Regions from separate parts of the Alteromonas naphthalenivorans genome, predicted to be linked through region 2. Evidence: predicted binding sites of a transcription regulator. Region 2 holds the regulator's gene; each other region holds the start of a gene.

Region 1 (6,042 bases), 400 kb from region 2:
AATGGAAAAGGAGGGCAAGGTTGGAGTTCAATATCTCGTTAGAAAACCGCATTAATGCGAAATCCGCATTACCATCTTCCATGCAGGTAGTGGGTATTACCGGGCCATCAGGTGCGGGTAAAAGCAGCTTGCTTCGTGCGCTAGCTGGGTTCGAACAAGAAGCATCAGTAAGTGTTAATTGGTTTGCTGAAGATGCTAAACCTATTGCTAGCGCAACAGTTAACGCGCATTCAGCAACCAAGGAAATAAACGTAAATAGCGCGCCCATCCGCGTGCGGGTAGGTTTGGTATTTCAGCAGCCTATGCTATTTCCTCATGTAAATGTAAAAGGTAATTTAGCACTGGCCGAACGTCATGCTGGCTCAAAGGCGTTAAAAGTTGAGCATGCTATTGCTGGTTGTGAGTGCGAACATTTACTGCATAAATCAATAGACAGCCTTTCAGGTGGTGAAGCGCAGCGGGTGGCATTAGCGCGTGCATTGGTTAATGGGCCAGATGTGCTGATGCTTGATGAGTCGTTAAGCGCATTAGATGCGGCTTTACGCAGCAAAATCCTACGATTTCTAGTCAAAACCTGTGGGCGCCTAAATATAAAATTGATCATGGTGTCTCACGATGTTCAAGACTTGGCTCTATTCTGTGATGGGCTGATATCTGTTGTTGATGGCGAGGTAGAGGCGACGGGTTCAGTAGCTTACGTTATGGCGAAAATCGCTAGCCAAGGAAGCGTAGAAAACCCCTGTGCCATTTTAGAAGGTGAGATAATTAAGAACTCGGATGATTTTCCTCACCCGTTTACGCGTTTGAATGTAAGCGGCAATATATTGTACGCCAAAGCTACCGTGCAATGTGATAGTAAACTGAATACAAATAATAAAGACGAGCAAGGGTTGAGCACTGACCAGCATCAGCAGCGAGGAAAAATAGCCGTTTTTGCCAGCGAGGTGAGTATCGATACCAATACAAAAGTGAATGTGCCCTCTAGCAGTATCTTAAACGCGTTACCGTGCGAAGTAGTGGAAATTTACCACCCTGAAATACCGCAATCTGAAAACCAGCAACTACAAACCGCAATCGTGATGCTAACTCATGGTAATCAAGTGTTGTATGCCAGAGTAAGCACCTTGTCGATTGAAAGGTTGAAACTTGAACCTGGTTTATCCGTGGTGGCTAGGTTCAAACTTCAGTAGGTTTGCAAAGCGTTTTAAAGTGCAGCGTTTACTATTCCTAGGTACTAACTTCCTAGATCTAAGTTCTCTAGATCTAAGTTTTCTAGGTCTAAATTCCCAGCCTTATATTCCCATTGTCTAAATTGCCGCTGAATAGCGAGAGATATGATGATCTTTATTTAGGTAAGCATCGAACCTTGCACATATTGCTCTTATATAAATGCGAGACTTATCTGGCACACTAATATATCGATCGCGAAGTTCAATAATACCGTCGTCTACTAACGATTTAAGGCTCGTTAATTCAATACAGAAATAGCCATTGAATTTAATATTGTACTTGTCTTCAATATCTTTCTTATCTAAATACAAATTACACATTAAAGACATAATCACGTCTCGACGAATGCGATCGTCTAGGGTTAACGCAATGCCGTTGGCGGTTAGCGGTATGTCGTTGTCCAACCGGTTGTAATAGTCTTTAAGTTGTTTGGGGTTCTGGCCATATGCATTGCCTATTGTACTAATGGCAGATACGCCCAAACCAAGTAAGTCACTGTTTTTATGCGTGGTGTAGCCTTGAAAGTTTCGGTGCAATACGTGGTTATGCTTAGCCATGGCTAGTGTGTCGCTGGGCTTCGCGAAGTGATCTAAACCAATCATTTCAAAGCCTGTTTTAGAAAAACTTTCTACTGCCATTTGGTGCATTGCCGCTTTTTCATCAGGGGTGGCTAGGGTATCTAGCGGTATTTTGCGTTGGGCTGCGAATCTGTCTGGTAAGTGGGCATAGCTAAAAAGTGACACTCGGTCGGGTGACATGGCTTTTACCGCCACTACCGTGGTGCGAAACTTCTCCATAGTTTGTTTGGGCAAACCGTAAATTAAGTCCAAATTGACCGAGGTATAGCCTATGTTTTTTGCATCAAACACTAATTTGGCAATGTGTGCGGTACTTTGAACCCGATTGATAGACTGCTGAACATCTACATTAATATCTTGTACACCAAAGCTAACACGGGTGTAACCTAATTCATTTAAATCTTTTAAGTATTCACAAGTCACATTTCTAGGATCTAACTCAATTGAAAATTCAGCTTCGCTGGAAATAAGAAAGTGTTTCTTAATCAGATACATTAAATAGGTATGTTGTATCGTTGAAAGAAAACTTGGGGAGCCTCCACCTAAATGAAGGGCTACCACTTTCTTATCTTTATAAAGCGATTTTTTCGCTACCATCTCTTTTTCAATGTAGCTAAGGTAATGGTCGGCTTTTTCGTTGTGGCGAGTTACTATTTTATTGCAGCCACAGTAATAGCAAAGCTGTTCGCAGAAAGGGATGTGAATATATAAGCTTATGGTATCGGCGCCGCAGTTTTCAGACGCGCTCTCTAATAACCCTCGTTCACCGACTCGAATTTAAGCGCAGTAGGGTAAGAAGTGTAACGTGGCGCCTGTTGTGCATATTTTGTAATTGTACTTGTGGCGCGATCAATTGGCGAATTCATAGGTATTTTCTGCTTAGTTTGCTAGTAAAGTAGCGAAAGACACTTATACAGGGGGTCTTTCTTTCGTGGTAAACCCATTTCATCATTGATAATAATGCAAACTAGTAAGGTGTTTATTGATCTCGTTCAAGGTTTTGCTCTTAAACATACTCATTATAGTCAGTTTTCCAATTTTGCTAGTACAAGGCCTGCTGGTAAGGAAAAAAACGCTCAAATTACCGGAACCTACCGGTAAAAGAGTGGGTTGCTGCCAGTGCGCTAGCAATGCCTCCAACAAGGTGCATCTTAAAGGCGATGCGCATAGCGGCGTTCCGGTAAGCTGTCAGCAAATAAAGGCTCCCTTGGCGTTGCTTATTGCGGGAGATTCCGCTGCCGCTGGCGTGGGTGTATCTACTCAAGAACAAGCACTGTCTGGCTGGTTAATTAACAGTTTGTCGGAAAACTTTTGCGTTAATTGGGAATTAAAGGCCAAGACAGGGGTTAACAGTACGGATTTGTTATCCATGTTGCAGCGGGCTAAACCCAACCGTGATCCTACGTATGATGCTAATTCAACGTCCCTCTCAACAATCACTTCTACCCATAGTTTCGACACGCCTCTTCAATGCAGATCGTTCGACGTGGCGGTTATTTCAATAGGGGTAAATGATGTAACGGGTTTTACGTCCTTGCGCCGGTGGCGTAGTAATGTCACGCAAATAATCGAAATACTAAAAGCGCGATACCAGTGCAGGTTGGTGGTATTTACCGCACTGCCTCCTATGCACGAATTTCCCGCGCTACCCCAACCGTTACGTTGGGTGTTAGGGCAAAGAGCGAAGTACCTCAATACCGCCTTGCTTAAGCTGGTGAACAAATATCATGGGGTTAACGTACTCACACTAACCTTAAACCCAATAGGTAATGATCAATCAGACAACACGCTCAAATACATGGCTGAAGATGGCTTTCATCCGCAAGTTGCAGGCTATCAATTGTGGTCTAACGCTGTTGTGAAGTTAGTGAACGAAGAACTTGATGAATTGGTCGGTAAAAATAGCAATGTTGGTTGAAGCTGAAAGGTTCACCCCTACAATACATTATTCATTTAGTAGGTGTTTAAAAACCAACAATATTTATGGCTTCGCGCTGGAGGTGCAATGAAAAAAGTAACGATAGATATGGTGTCAGACGTAGTTTGCCCTTGGTGCATTATTGGTTACGAACGTCTACAAAAAGCCATCGCGCAATTAGACGATATAGAAGTAACTATTCAATTTCACCCGTTTGAACTTAACCCGAACATGCCGCAAGAAGGGCAAGATGTTCGTGAACATATAATGGAAAAATACGGGCTTACTCCAGCACAAAGTGATCAAAACCGAAAACAACTTATTGATGCAGGTGCATCGGTTGGTTTTAAGTTTGATTACTTCGACGGCATGCGTATGGCGAATACCTTCAATGCACACCAAGTACTGCACTATGCAGGGGAAAACGGTAAGCAAGAAGCGCTAAAATTACGCTTATTTGCCGCCTATTTCAGTGAAAGAAAAAACGTGAATGATATAGACGTGTTAGTCAACGAAGCGGTGTCTGTGGGGCTAAACGAGCAAGAGGTAAGTGAACTTCTGGCCAATCAAACCTATGCAGATGTCGTTCGAGAGCACGAGAACTTATGGTTGCAACGTGGTATTCAAAGCGTACCTACTTTTGTGATTGGTAATAGCGGTGTTGCGGGTGCACAAGACCCAGAGACGTTAGCGCAATTTATTGTTCAGGCATCTACTGAGCAATGAGTAATCAGCTAATACACCTTTTAGCCCAGTGGCATCCGCTAAAGGATGCCCACCAGTGGGTGCTGGGGCTTATATATAAGACGGAAGGCTCTTGTTACAGGAAAGCGGGGGCTGTCATGTTGTTCAGCAATGCTGGGCATCAACTAGGTGTGTTAAGTGGTGGCTGCCTTGAATCAGACATTAACAAACAAGCCCAGCGGGTAATGCAAGATGGTAAGCATCGTACAGCAGTTTACGATGATAACGATGAAGAAGACATTGCCTTTAAACTAGGTGTAGGCTGCGGCGGGGTTGTACATTTAGCGCTGTTACCTGTAACTAGTGATAATCACTATTTACAGTTACATACTGTGTATTCATATTTGGTGAGCGGGCAACCTTGTTTATGGAAGCAAGAAGTTAATGGCGAACTTTCCTCCTCAGTTAGCGTTTGCGACAACCAGCAAGCGAGTAACAGCGAACAGGCTGACAACACCACTCGTGTGAAGCCTGAAGCTAAAAAAACGGCCGCTTTACTTGATACCCAAAACGGTAAGTGCTTTCTAACAGTACCTTGTGAACCGCCTCCACACCTACTTATTGTTGGCGGTGGATACGATGCCACTTTTGTGGTGAAGATGGCAGTGCAGCAAGGGTGGTCGGTGAGCGTATGGGATCCTAGGCCAGCACAGGCAAGGGTAGAGCACTTCGGTGATGCTAACTTTATTGTCGAGTCGACAGAAGTCGAAGCACTGAATTTGCATGTCGCAGAACACAATATCGATGCAGCGGTGTTGATGTCTCATCACCGACAAATAGACAGTAATGCCTTATCAATGTTATCTCGGTACCCGCTGAAGTACGTGGCCATGTTAGGGCCTATTCACCGTAAAGAAGAAATGTTCGCGTTAGCTGGGGTTAAAGAAAGTGATTTTAAAGGCTTCTTCGCCAGCCCAGCTGGGTTTAATATCGGTGGCGACTTGCCAGAAAGCATCGCGTTGTCGATTATTGCTCAGTGCCATGCAGTACTGGCAAACAAATTTCCGACATTAAAGTAGTTATGTGCAACACGCAGTTTATATACACACTCCTTAAAAGTCTTATACATGGCTTCAGTAAAAGCCCCGTGCAAGCCCCGTGCAAGCCCCATAAAGCCTCCATAACTGCGTCCATAACTGCCACGAAGTAGATAAATAGCCCCAAAGTAGATGAATAAGTGGGGCTTTTTATTTAAGGTTACATCGCTTTTGTTTTAACAAACGCAATAGTTAAAAACGATTTCTTACCGATATACCATAGGAGCGAGGTGCGCCTGGGTAGGCCATCAGTTTTCCTTCTTGCACTGGCACATCAAAACCACTTCTAGCGATATATTCTTCATCCAAAAGGTTTCGAGCCCATACAATAATTTCGGTGTCCCATTCCTCAAGCTGAAGTGAAAGTCGTGCATTAATAATCTCGTATGAACCAGACTGTTTATAGGGGTCGTTGGAATCATCCAAATATACTTCCCCTGTATACTGATAATCTGCGCTTATTGTGGCGTCGTAACTCGCTACTAAAAAATGATGGTTTAGCATAATTGAAAGGCTATTTTGAGGCTCAAAACCC
Region 2 (6,042 bases):
CAGTAAATCGGCCAGCCATGTAGTTTACGGCGGTACAGTAAACCAAGATGGCACACTAACGGTTAAAGTGACCCAAAGCTTAAAGCATGCCTTGGTCAATCAAATCGTGCGTTTACAAGCTAGCGCCATGGCAAGCAAGCCAAAAGCTGCGCAGATTGCCGATAACTTTTCCCGTTACTTTGTGTTCTCGGTATTGCTGATATCGGCTTTAACGTACAGTTATTGGTCGTTTGTGGGCAGTGAAGATGCTTTTTGGATCACCATCTCTGTATTAGTGGCAACCTGCCCTTGTGCGCTAGGCTTAGCCACACCTTCAGCGTTAACCTGCGCTATGGCGAAGCTGAATCGTCAGGGCATTTTGTTAAAGCGTGCTGACGCCTTAGAGCAACTTAACGATATTGATACCATTGCCCTTGATAAAACCGGCACACTGACCGAAGGTAAGTTCTCATTGCAACAGCGCTGGTTTGCTAAAGGGGTAGATCCAGTGCAGGTAATGGCGCTAACTACATTGTTAGAGTCTCGTTCTGAGCACCCTATTGCCCGTGCCTTCGACAACGATAATGTTAAGTCAAAACATAGAACCCTGCCTAATACCATGAACGGATTTACCGTTACACCAGGTGGCGGCATTAGTGGTGAGATAGACAACGTAGTTTTTACTATGGGTTCAGCCGTATTTTGTAATTTATCAACCACCTCAAAGGTAGATATACCGGCAAATGTGTTTTTGTGTGCCGACGGTGTATTAATGGCCGCGTTCTGCGTAAATGATAGCTTGCGGCAAGATGCCTTAGCGACACTCACCGCACTGAATGAACATCAATTAGTGGTGCTAAGTGGCGACACACAGAAAAACGTTGATGCACTTACTGCTAGTTTACCAATCAACTTAGCAAAGGGTGGCTTATCACCGGAGCAAAAATATTCACAGGTGCATACTTTGCAAAAGCAAGGTCGCAAAGTCATGATGATGGGCGACGGTATAAACGATGCCCCTGTTCTTGCTAGCGCAGATGTGGCGGTTGCGGTAGGAAACGCCACAGATGTGGCCAAAACAGCCGCCGATGTTATTTTGCTAGGAGACAGCTTGCTATCGGTGCCAACCTTATTTTCTGTGGCGAAACAGGCAAAACGTAAAATTCAGCAAAATATTGCATGGTCAGTAGGTTACAATATTATCATTCTACCCTTTGCAGTGTCGGGGTTACTCTCTCCCTGGATGGCCGTGGTTGGCATGTCACTGAGTAGTATTATTGTGGTCACCAATTCAACGAGGTTATTAAGTAAATAATATGAGTATCATTTACGTCTTAATTCCCATCGCTATTATTATTGTTGCGCTGGCACTGGTTATCTTTTTCTGGGCGGTAAAAACCAATCAGTTTGAAGATCTTGATAGACAGGGCTACAGCATTTTGTTTGATGATGATTTATCAGGTGATGAAAAGAAGCTAGCCGAGCAGCGAAAGCAGTTACAACAACGCAAAGAAACAGATGACAGAGATTAATATATTCTCTGCTTTTTTCATTGGAATTGCTGGCGGCGTGCATTGTGTGGGTATGTGCGGTGGTATTGTTGCCGCACTACGCACAGTAACGCCAAGTAATGAACCGGCATTACCCTACACCCTTGCCTATAATTTTGGCCGTATCCTCAGCTACACATTAGCCGGCGCTATTACAGGCGCTGTCGGCCAAATGGCCACCGAGTTTGTGCCTATTGCTAAACCCGTTTTATCTTTGATTAGTGGCGTTATGCTGCTGCTATTAGCGTGTTATTTGGGAAAGTGGTGGCAAGGCTTGAATTATATTGAAGCTATGGGACGCGGCTTATTTAAAGCTATTCAGCCAATATCTAAACGATTTCTTCCATTCAAAAGCCCGGTTTATGCACTACCCTATGGTTTTATATGGGGCTGGCTACCCTGCGGGTTGGTCTATTCCACGTTAACGTGGTCATTAGCATCGGGGTCGGCCGTTGACGGCGCTGCCATCATGTTATTTTTTGGGTTAGGTACTCTGCCCACTTTGTTAGCTGCAAGCGCAGGTAGCCAGTACCTAATAGCTGGTTTTAGGCACCCCGTGGTAAGACAATGCTTTTCCGTAATAGTGGCTATTTACGCTCTCTTTTTAATTTATGCAGCAATTTCATAAACAAAAGAGTAAGATTAATATTAAGTCGACCCTATTTATAGTTTGAACCTATGAGCAAAGGAAGCCAATTCTCAATTCATTGTCAAAATTGCAGTTTCAGCCACTTGTGTTTGCCCGTTGCGCTAAACAAGACTGAGATTGAATCTTTAGATGATATTATTGAGCGAAAGAAACCCCTTCACAAGAGTGATTTGCTGGTAAAGTCGGGAGATAAATTCAACTCTCTTTACGCAGTACGAACGGGCTCTTTTAAGTCTTTCGTCACCAATTCAGATGGTGAAGAGCAGATTACAGGTTTTCACTTCCCTGGCGATATTATCGGCTTCGATGCCTTACGGGAAAATAAGCACCAAAGTTATGCTCAGGCATTAGAAACCGCCATGGTGTGCGAATTACCGTATGAAACGCTTGATGAAATGTCGGTTCAATTTCCTAAGTTAAGACATCAAATAATGAGTTTTATGAGTGCGGAAATTAAACAAGATCATGATCTCATGATGTTGCTTAATAAACGCTCAGCGGAAGAACGTCTATTGTATTTCCTCTCTCAGCTTTCTCAACGTTTCGAAGAACGTGGATTTTCAAATAAAGAATTTCACCTAACCATGACTCGAAATGAAATTGGGAACTATCTTGGTCTAACTATTGAGACCATTAGCCGCCTGTTAAGCCGTTTTCAAAAAGAAAATATTATCCAAGTGGACGGTAAACTCATCACTATTTTAGATTTTGATGAGATGTCACAACGTTTAACGTCTGTGGTTGCACCTAATATCGCCTGTAATAGCTAATCTTCAAAGCTTTTGATCTAAAACAAGTTACGTAATAGCAAATAGGTATTACACTTAAATTGTAGCAACCAAAATTCTGACTATGTTTGGAGGGGTTATGATTAAGTATGAGCGTATTTTAGCGGTTATTGAAGCCGATAGAGAAACCCAACCTGCGCTTAGCCGTGCATATGAACTTGCCAAAAAGACAGGTGCCTCTGTCACCGCCATGCTGGTGGTTTACGACTTATCTTACGATATGACAACCATGCTTAGCCCTGATGATCGTGAAGCCATGCGTGATGCGGTCACTAAAGAACATGCTGGATGGTTGAAAAAAACTTTAGACGACTTAGGTTTTTCTAAAACAGATATAGTTGTGGAATGGAACAACCGTGCCTTTGAAGCTGTGGTGCATTATGTCATCGACAACAGTATAGATTTAGTGGTAAAAGCAACTAAGCGCCATGACGATTTAGCTTCTGTTATTTTTACTCCTACAGACTGGCATCTACTTAGAAAATGTCCCTCCCCCGTATTATTGGTTAAAGATCATGAATGGCCTGAAAATGGTGAAATTATTGCCGCGGTAAATGTAGGCAGTGAAGACGACGAGCATGCCTTACTTAACGACAAAATCACGGTGATTGCTAACGATTATGCCGCGCTGCTCAGCGGTAACGTAAATTTGGTAAACAGCTACCCAGCTACGCCGCTAAATATTGCTATTGAAGTTCCTGAGTTTGACCCAGACACTTACAACAACGCGGTAAAGCATCATCACGAACTTGAGATGAACACACACAGCGAGAAGTATGCTATCGATAGTAAGCGCTGTTATGTGAAGGAAGGCCTTCCTGAAAAAGTCATTCCAAAGATAGCCCAAGATATAGACGCTGAACTTGTTATCATAGGTACGGTTGGCAGAATAGGTATTTCTGCGGCTCTCATAGGTAACACCGCAGAACATGTTATTGATGAACTTGTGTGTGATGTACTGGCAATAAAACCAGACGGCTTTATTTCGCCCCTTTCACGGTAATTCAGACAGGTTCATAAACAGCCTGTCGGCACTGTTTGCTATCTTTGCGCTATAGCTTTAAACGCTATTGTTTTTTGTTAGAAGAGAGGGCCAACAAGATTTAAAAAATCTGAACCTCGCACATTCAATTTTACTTGATTACTGTATAATGGTTTTTTTCGCAGTAACAAAGCTATTGATATGAACAGTGCAGGCACAAACCGTGCGGACGCTCCGTTAACCGCGTCTCAAAACAAACAAAAATACAGCTTTAATAAGCTACAAAAGCGACTTCGTCGAAATGTAGGCAAAGCGATTGCTGATTTCGGCATGATTGAAAACAACGATAAAGTCATGGTGTGCTTATCTGGCGGCAAAGACAGTTACGCTATGCTTGATATTCTTATGTTTTTAAAGCGCATTGCGCCAATTCATTTTGACATTATTGCGGTTAACCTTGATCAAAAGCAGCCAGGATTTCCAGAGCACGTACTTCCTGAATACCTTGAAAGTGTAGGTGTAGAGTACAAAATTGTAGAAGAAGACACCTACTCTATTGTTATGGATAAAGTGCCTGAAGGTAAAACCACGTGCTCACTTTGTTCTCGATTACGTCGCGGTATTTTATACAGCACGGCCAAAAAGCTAGGCGCCACTAAAATTGCCCTTGGCCATCACCGTGACGACATGCTAGAAACCTTCTTTTTAAACATGTTCCATGGCGGTAAGCTTAAATCAATGCCACCAAAGCTGGTTAGCGATAATGGTGAGCACATTGTCATAAGGCCCCTTGCTTATTGTACTGAAAAAGACATTCAGCGTTATTCTGATGCCGTAGAATTTCCTATTATTCCTTGCAACTTGTGCGGGTCTCAAGAAAATTTGCAGCGTCAGAACGTAAAGGCCATGCTACAAGATTGGGATCGCCGTTTCCCTGGGCGTATTGAGTCAATGTTTAGTGCGCTTCAAAATGTAGCGCCGTCACATTTGGTCGACAAGAATTTGCACGACTTTAAAGGCATCTCTACACAGAACGGGCCGGTTGAAGATGGTGATATTGGTTTCGATCCGCCCAGCTTCGAGTCACCCAGTGAGCCTACTGACGACACGGTTCACGTTATCAATTTGATGGAATCAAACTAAATGAAAATTGGTCTAGCATTAGGTGCGGGTGCCGCAAGAGGTTGGACCCACATTGGTATTATTCAAGCATTAGAAAAGCTGGGTATTAAAATTGACGTGGTGGCAGGTTGCTCTATTGGTGCCTATGTTGGTGCCGCTTACGCTAGTGGTAAGTTAGAAGGCCTTAAAGAGTGGTCTTGTTCTTTGTCAGATTGGCAGGTACTTGCTTTGATGGGCGTTGGTTTACGTAGGGGCGGTATTGCTAGCGGGCGAAAAGTGTTTGATAAACTTGCCAGCGAATTTTGTGCCCCAACCTACGAAGCAATGGAAAAACCGTTCGCCTCTGTGGCTACCGATTTGTACACAGGTCGTGAGGTAGTGTTTAGTTCCGGCGAGATTGGCAATACCATTCAAGCTTCGTGTGCTATTCCTGCCCTATTTGCCCCAGTCGCCCATGGCGATCGTTGGTTAGTAGATGGCGCGGTGGTTAATCCAGTGCCTGTTAACCTGTGTCGTCAGCTTGGTGCAGACTTTGTTATTGCCGTGAACCTTAATGCTGACTTCAGGCCCCTTAGGCTTGAAAAATTACGACTCGATCACGAAGAAAACCAAAGAAAAACCGAAGACTTTTTCACTAAAAGCCAAAACGTGCTTAAGCAGTGGTTCTCACCTGATGGTAAAGAAAAAGCAGAAACGGAAACTGAAAGTGAAACCGATAGTAAACATAGCGAGCAAAACGAAGGCGTTGCTAGCGACGCTATTGAGGCCATAGAAGAAACAATTTCGCCGCCACCAAATAAAGTCCCTAAAGGTAACCCTCCAGGGATTTTAAGTGTAATGAGTAGTTCGTTAGAAATACTTCAAGCAAGGGTGACACGTTCTCGTTTAGCGGGCGATCCGCCGGATATTCTGATAGAGCCCCAACTAACCGACGTGGGTATTATGGAATTTCACCGCGCACAAGAGCTATGT
Region 3 (6,042 bases), 260 kb from region 2:
CTACTGGTTTTCGTTCAGCTGTTATTTATTGGTGTTTTTCTTTACGCTAAAATTTAAAACACGCCATTAAAAAATAGTGAATGCCATTAAGTGGGCTCGCTGCTTGCTGCTATTTGTGAATTATCATGGTGAATTATATTGGTGACTTTCTACTTAAATCGTTTTACTAACGTCTATGTAAGGCTCTCAATAAACTGCAGCGTTGCTAAACAGGCGCTATTTTCTGACCACAATCTCTTCGGCTTCTGTTACCGTTTTTGCGTCGGCCCGTTCAATAACTTTAAGTAATGTAGTTTGAATAGTTTCATCGGTTCTTGCATCAGTCTTGCTGGCAAACTTCTGCTCTTGTGGAGCAACGCCTTCTTCGGCAATAAATCCCATCACTACTTCGTTTGCGCAATCAGGCGTTTCGCCATAATACGTTAAAGTAATTTGTGGGTAGCCTTGAAATCCTTTCTTTACCCTTTTAGCAATGCGTTTTGTCGATTTATCTAAATTCATAATAGCTCTGGTAGGTCATTGTTCTAATGTTCAAAGCATTACATGTAACCTGTTCAATGTCGCAGGTTATTTACTTATAAATACCTAATTCACGGTAACTGGCATAACTGTTGGCTATTAAAAGTGGGTTATTATGAACAAGAAAGCTGATACAACGACGGCAAGACCCACCAATGCACACCATGCATTACTGTGCTGATTACTACTACGGCCACCAAAATTTCGGCCTTCACTTTCCCGTCCGTTCTCACTTTCTGAGCGCCGTAGATTATTTTGTTTTGGGTATCCGCCAAACGTGACCGCTTTGCAAATAGGCCAACCTACCCAATAGCAAACTGTCCAAAAAAACAATTCAATAATTAGGTAACCAGCTGCCCTGAAGAGACCTTTGGCTACTTCCCCTACAATAACTTCTTCCATCATCATTCCCACGTGTATGTGACGCAGTTTGAGCCGCTTATAGATGCTTCTAGGTGAATTGAAAGCGACACGCCCGGTGCAATTAGCTTAAAAGCAGAATAGACAATAACTGCTTTGCTGACAAAGAGTGAGGTGTAACGAGATATGTTGCGTGCCTTTCTAGGTGTAGTCTTTCTAGGCGTAATCTAGAAGCTCAGAAATGGGCGTATAAGTTGGTGCTACTAAATTGCGCTAAACGAAAGCTTTAGCGGGCATGCTTCGTTAATCCAAGGTTATGTTTTTGACGTTTTCACATCGTTTTTTAGTACCAGTACGATTAGCAATATAATTGTTAACGGCGGCACGAGTGCAGAAAAGAACGCTACGACTGCGGTAAGATTAGGCGATTGGGTTTTTCGCTTCCCTAAGTAATAGCCAAGCGCAGCCATGAGTAAAGCAAATACAACAATAACTTGCCCAAACAATGTCGCATTAATATTCATAACAAGCGTTCCATTTTATCATCTTGGTAAAATCAACCTTAGCGGAGGCGATGGACGTCTTACCATCGCCTTTACGTAAAGTTGAATATTTTTACACGAGGAGCTAAACGATAAAGAAGCGAGTGAAAGTGTAGTTTAGTTAACGTTAATGCTGCCTTTATCTATCTGTTGTACTGCGGTGTATGGAATAACAATAGTGTCAGCCACAATAGAAAACGCTGCATCAATAACAAAGAAAGGGACATTCCCAAACGTAGAACCGATATTTTCACGTCGGCTTGGTTCACCGTTTAACAAACATATATTGTATGAAAAACCACTATATACACGAGGTATTTCTTCGCAGTAACTTTTCTTACCTTGATGTTCAATTTGAACATGGTTGTTGTCAGGAGAAATTGTTTTCACAGTCGCACAAGAGCAACATGCTAAAGATAAGATGACGAGAGGTAAAACTTTCATATACTACTAATTCCATTTATTAAGTAAGCATTATCAAACTAATGCTGATTTCATCAAGAGTTTCATTGATCAACGGTTTTATCCATCAACGGTACCATTCATCAGCGATTCCATCCAACAACGGGTCCATTGTTCACCGATACTATTAATCACCGATCACAGTAGCGAACGGTAATGAGGGGTATCATTGCCCGGCCCAATACCCGATTAAGATACCCGACTAAAATTCACGACAAAGGCATGAGCCATACTTATTGTCTTATGTTATCACCGCCTGAAGTTCATACTCAAATTCAATGTAGATTTATATTTGAATGGGTGTGAATTTAAATCAAACATTCAAAATGTTTGATAAAGGTCAAATTGTTCAATAAATAAACGGCGTATTCTATTGGTGTGATAGCATCTTTTATTGAGCGAGCATCAAGTGACACATTCAACCAAAGAACAAATAGATGCGATGCATGTTGGCGTTATTGTGGCGGTAAGAGGGAGTATTGTTGATATCCGTTTTACTAATCAACTGCCAGACATCCACACCATCATTTACGCTAATGACGGTAAAATAACGTTAGAAGTGGCTTCTCAACTCTCGGCAGAAAAAGTACGCACTATTGCGCTAACACCTACCCAGGGTTTAGCTCGCGGTATGGTAGTGAAAAGTTCACAAGGCCCGTTAAAAGTGCCCGTTGGTCCTTCAATACTCACCAGAATGTTCAATGTGTTTGGTGAAGCTATTGATGGCAAACCCTTTATTAATAACACAGAGCGGCGCAGCGTTCATCAATCCCCTCCTCCCCTTGTTAGTATTTCCAGCCAGCTACAGATATTTGAAACCGGCATCAAAATCGTTGATGTTCTGTGTCCGCTTGAGCGAGGCGGAAAAGCGGGTCTATTTGGTGGCGCTGGCGTGGGCAAAACCGTTTTGCTTACCGAAATGATCCACAACATGGTAAGCCACCAACAAGGCGTAAGTATATTTTGCGGTATAGGCGAACGCTGCAGAGAAGGTGAAGAGCTTTATCGCGAGATGAAACAGGCTGGAGTGTTAGACAACATGGTTATGCTATTCGGGCAAATGAACGAACCTCCTGGAAGCCGCTTTAGAATAGGTCACAGCGCGCTAACCATGGCTGAGTACTTTCGTGATGACGAAAAGAAAGATGTGCTATTACTCATCGACAACATATTTCGATTTATTCAAGCGGGTTCTGAAGTGTCTGGCCTAATGGGCCAAATGCCATCACGAATGGGTTACCAACCCACCCTCGGCACTGAATTATCAAGTTTAGAAGAACGTATCGCCAATACACAAAACGGTGCCATTACGTCTATTCAAGCAGTCTATGTACCTGCTGATGACTTTACCGATCCAGCAGCGGTGCATACTTTTTCTCACCTATCAGCAACCTTAGTACTATCACGCAAACGCGCTAGTGAAGGCTTTTATCCTGCCGTCGATCCGTTGCAGTCAAGTTCAAAACTAGCTACGCCTAATGTGGTTGGTGATAGACATTATCAAGTAGCACAACAGGTTCGTCATATTCTCGCCCAGTACAACGAATTAAAAGACATCATTGCCATGTTGGGGTTAGAACAGTTATCTAAAAAAGACCGAAATGTTGTGGCAAGAGCCCGTCGATTAGAGCGCTTTTTTACTCAACCATTTTTCACTACCGAGCAATTTACTGGCATGCAAGGAAAGTTCGTGACTATCGAACAAGCATTAGAAGGTTGCGAACGCATTTTAAGCGGTGAATTTGACGAGCATCCCGAAAGCGCGTTGTACATGATTGGCGATATTAATGACGCGATTAGCGGTCATAAAGCACCTAAAACAGCATCAGATGAGGCACATCATGCAGGTTAATATTCTTTTACCCAATCAAATATTTGCCCAGCTTTCAGGCATCAGCAATCTGATTGTTGAAACCCCTTCAGGAAGTTTTGGCATTCTGCCTCACCGTTTAGATTGTATCACCCCATTGGTGCCCGGAATTTTAACTTATCAATGTAATAACCAAGCGCCTCAATTTGTTGCTATTGATCAAGGGGTGTTAGTGAAAACGGGAAAGCAAGTCTCTATTTCCGTTAGAAGAGCAATAAGTGGGCAATCCCTTGAAACTTTGCAGCAGGCGGTTACCCAAGAATTTATTCATCTGGATGAAGAGCAACAAGCCCTGCGGGCTGTGTTAGCTAAGTTGGAAACCGGGTTTCTTAAACAATTTTCGTCACTGTCTAAGCAGTAGCTTAATGGATAAACCAACTGTCAATGCTAAAAACACTACACCGCGCCGCTCACACAGCATGTCTCATCATGTAAATAAGAAGGTGGCATTAAAGTTACATGCTAAGCGCCATAAACACCCAGGCGTATGGTTTGGGTTGGGATTAATGGGGGTTGTGGGTTGGTCTGTGGCACTTCCCACGCTGTTGGGTATTGCATTAGGCATTTGGCTTGACGCCAGTATTAGTGATTCTCGCGCTTATACGCTTATATTTTTGCTGGCAGGGTTAACGTTAGGCTGCTTTATTGCGTGGAATTGGGTTAGCAAAGAGTATGCAGCAATGCATAGCCCTACCGTCAACATGAAGGCCAACACTAAAGCTCCCACTAAGGCAAACACTGTGCCCAAAACGAAAACAAGTAAAGAAAACGAATAAGGAGCTACTTAGCAATGATACCCATCGACAATTTAAGTTTAACCTCACTTATTTTGCCTTTTCTAATAGGCACAATGCTAGGTTGCTGTTTTTTCTATGCCCTGTGGTTTACCGTAAAAAAAGGCATGAATGCCACGCATCCAGCGCTATGGTTCTTAAGTAGCTTATTGCTACGCATGGGGACGGCAATCAGTGTTTTTTACTGGGTGGGTAATAATGATATTTGGCGTCTATCAGCCTGCTTGGCGGGTTTTGTGATAGGCAGAATATTAATGACTAAAATCACTAATAACGCCAATCCTACCGGCGCAGAGAAAGGAGCGCTACATCATGCACCTTAGCCCGGATGAAATTATTTATTGGCAATATGGCGTAATTAAAATGAGCGCTACGCTTGTTTTTACGTGGGTCATTATGGCGATACTGGTGGTTAGCGCCTATTTTATCACTCGTAACCTCAATAAAAAGAATCACCACTCACGCTGGCAAAATGCCTTAGAAATAATAGTCATCACCATCAATGACCAAATTTCAGATGCAGGCTTAGATAAGCCGCGACGCTACATGGGGTTTCTGGGCACATTGTTTTTGTTCATTGCAATGGCAAATCTACTGACTATTTTCCCTGGATTTGAGCCGCCTAGTAGCTCCTTATCCACCACCCTTGCGCTGGCTTTTTGTGTATTTGTATCTGTGCCTTTTTACGGAATAAAAAACAAAGGGGTGAAACAATATCTACTTTCTTACACGGAACCCACGTATTTCATGTTGCCCTTCAATATTGTAGGCGAGTTGTCACGCACCCTAGCCCTTGCCGTACGCTTGTTTGGAAACATGATGAGTGGCGCCATGATCTTAGCCATTCTACTGGTTATTTCGCCGCTAATTTTTCCTGTTGTTATGTCACTGCTTGGCCTGCTAACCGGTATGGTTCAAGCCTATATCTTTTTTGTATTGGCATCGGTTTACATTGCCGCTGCCAGCACGGTTAGTGCGAAAGCCTCCCTTACCCTAACGCCACCACAACAAAAGGCAGAATAATGGACAGTCTTACGTTAATAGCAATTTGCTCAATTATCACCGCAGGTCTTACCATAGGTATTGGTGTGCTGGGGCCATCGCTTGCAGAAGGAAAAGCAGTTGCCAGTGCGCTAAACGCGCTTGCCCAACAGCCCGATGCGTCCCCCACCATTACCCGTACTTTATTTGTAGGGCTCGCCATGATTGAGTCAACTGCTATCTATTGCTTTGTAGTCTCAATGATTGTGTTATTCAGTAACCCGTTTTGGAATTATTTTATTGCCCAAAATGGAGGCTAAACCATGCCTATCGATTGGTTTACTGTTATTGCACAAATTATCAATTTTTTGATATTAGTGTGGCTGCTTAAGCGCTTTTTATACCGGCCTATTCTTGATGGCATTGATGCCCGTGAACATAAAATTGCTAGTGTTCTATCTAATGCCGAGACCCAAAAGAAACACGCAGAGAACCTTGAAGCTCAATATAAAGA

What was found. The regulator FNR, encoded in region 2, switches genes on or off when oxygen is low (the NO sensors DNR and NnrR bind a similar motif). The targets are predictions, from matches to a motif close to TTGATCTAGATCAA.
Region 1: the regulator FNR is predicted to act here: its motif matches at 2,791-2,804, upstream of hemN (oxygen-independent coproporphyrinogen III oxidase).
Region 3: the regulator FNR is predicted to act here: its motif matches at 2,214-2,227, upstream of atpD (F0F1 ATP synthase subunit beta).

The regions. Positions count from the first base shown of each region.
Region 1 covers NC_015554.1:1,459,173-1,465,214, forward strand. The annotation lists gene modB (molybdate ABC transporter permease subunit) at 1-42, shown strand, start outside; gene AMBT_RS06320 (ATP-binding cassette domain-containing protein) at 21-1,190, shown strand; gene hemN (oxygen-independent coproporphyrinogen III oxidase) at 1,308-2,585, opposite strand; gene AMBT_RS06330 (SGNH/GDSL hydrolase family protein) at 2,848-3,726, shown strand; gene AMBT_RS06335 (DsbA family oxidoreductase) at 3,814-4,452, shown strand; gene AMBT_RS06340 (XdhC family protein) at 4,449-5,489, shown strand; gene AMBT_RS06345 (TonB-dependent receptor) at 5,700-6,042, opposite strand, start outside.
Region 2 covers NC_015554.1:1,863,116-1,869,157, forward strand. The annotation lists gene AMBT_RS08020 (heavy metal translocating P-type ATPase) at 1-1,294, shown strand, start outside; gene ccoS (cbb3-type cytochrome oxidase assembly protein CcoS) at 1,296-1,511, shown strand; gene AMBT_RS08030 (sulfite exporter TauE/SafE family protein) at 1,498-2,157, shown strand; gene fnr (fumarate/nitrate reduction transcriptional regulator Fnr) at 2,208-2,948, shown strand; gene uspE (universal stress protein UspE) at 3,046-3,969, shown strand; gene ttcA (tRNA 2-thiocytidine(32) synthetase TtcA) at 4,150-5,091, shown strand; gene AMBT_RS08050 (patatin-like phospholipase family protein) at 5,092-6,042, shown strand, end outside.
Region 3 covers NC_015554.1:1,599,663-1,605,704, reverse strand. The annotation lists gene AMBT_RS06940 (MFS transporter) at 1-70, shown strand, start outside; gene AMBT_RS06935 (hypothetical protein) at 217-501, opposite strand; gene AMBT_RS06930 (hypothetical protein) at 619-921, opposite strand; gene AMBT_RS06925 (hypothetical protein) at 1,194-1,403, opposite strand; gene AMBT_RS06920 (YceK/YidQ family lipoprotein) at 1,539-1,865, opposite strand; gene atpD (F0F1 ATP synthase subunit beta) at 2,326-3,735, shown strand; gene AMBT_RS06910 (F0F1 ATP synthase subunit epsilon) at 3,725-4,114, shown strand; gene AMBT_RS06905 (AtpZ/AtpI family protein) at 4,119-4,529, shown strand; gene AMBT_RS06900 (ATP synthase subunit I) at 4,544-4,870, shown strand; gene AMBT_RS06895 (F0F1 ATP synthase subunit A) at 4,860-5,570, shown strand; gene AMBT_RS06890 (F0F1 ATP synthase subunit C) at 5,570-5,848, shown strand; gene AMBT_RS06885 (F0F1 ATP synthase subunit B family protein) at 5,852-6,042, shown strand, end outside.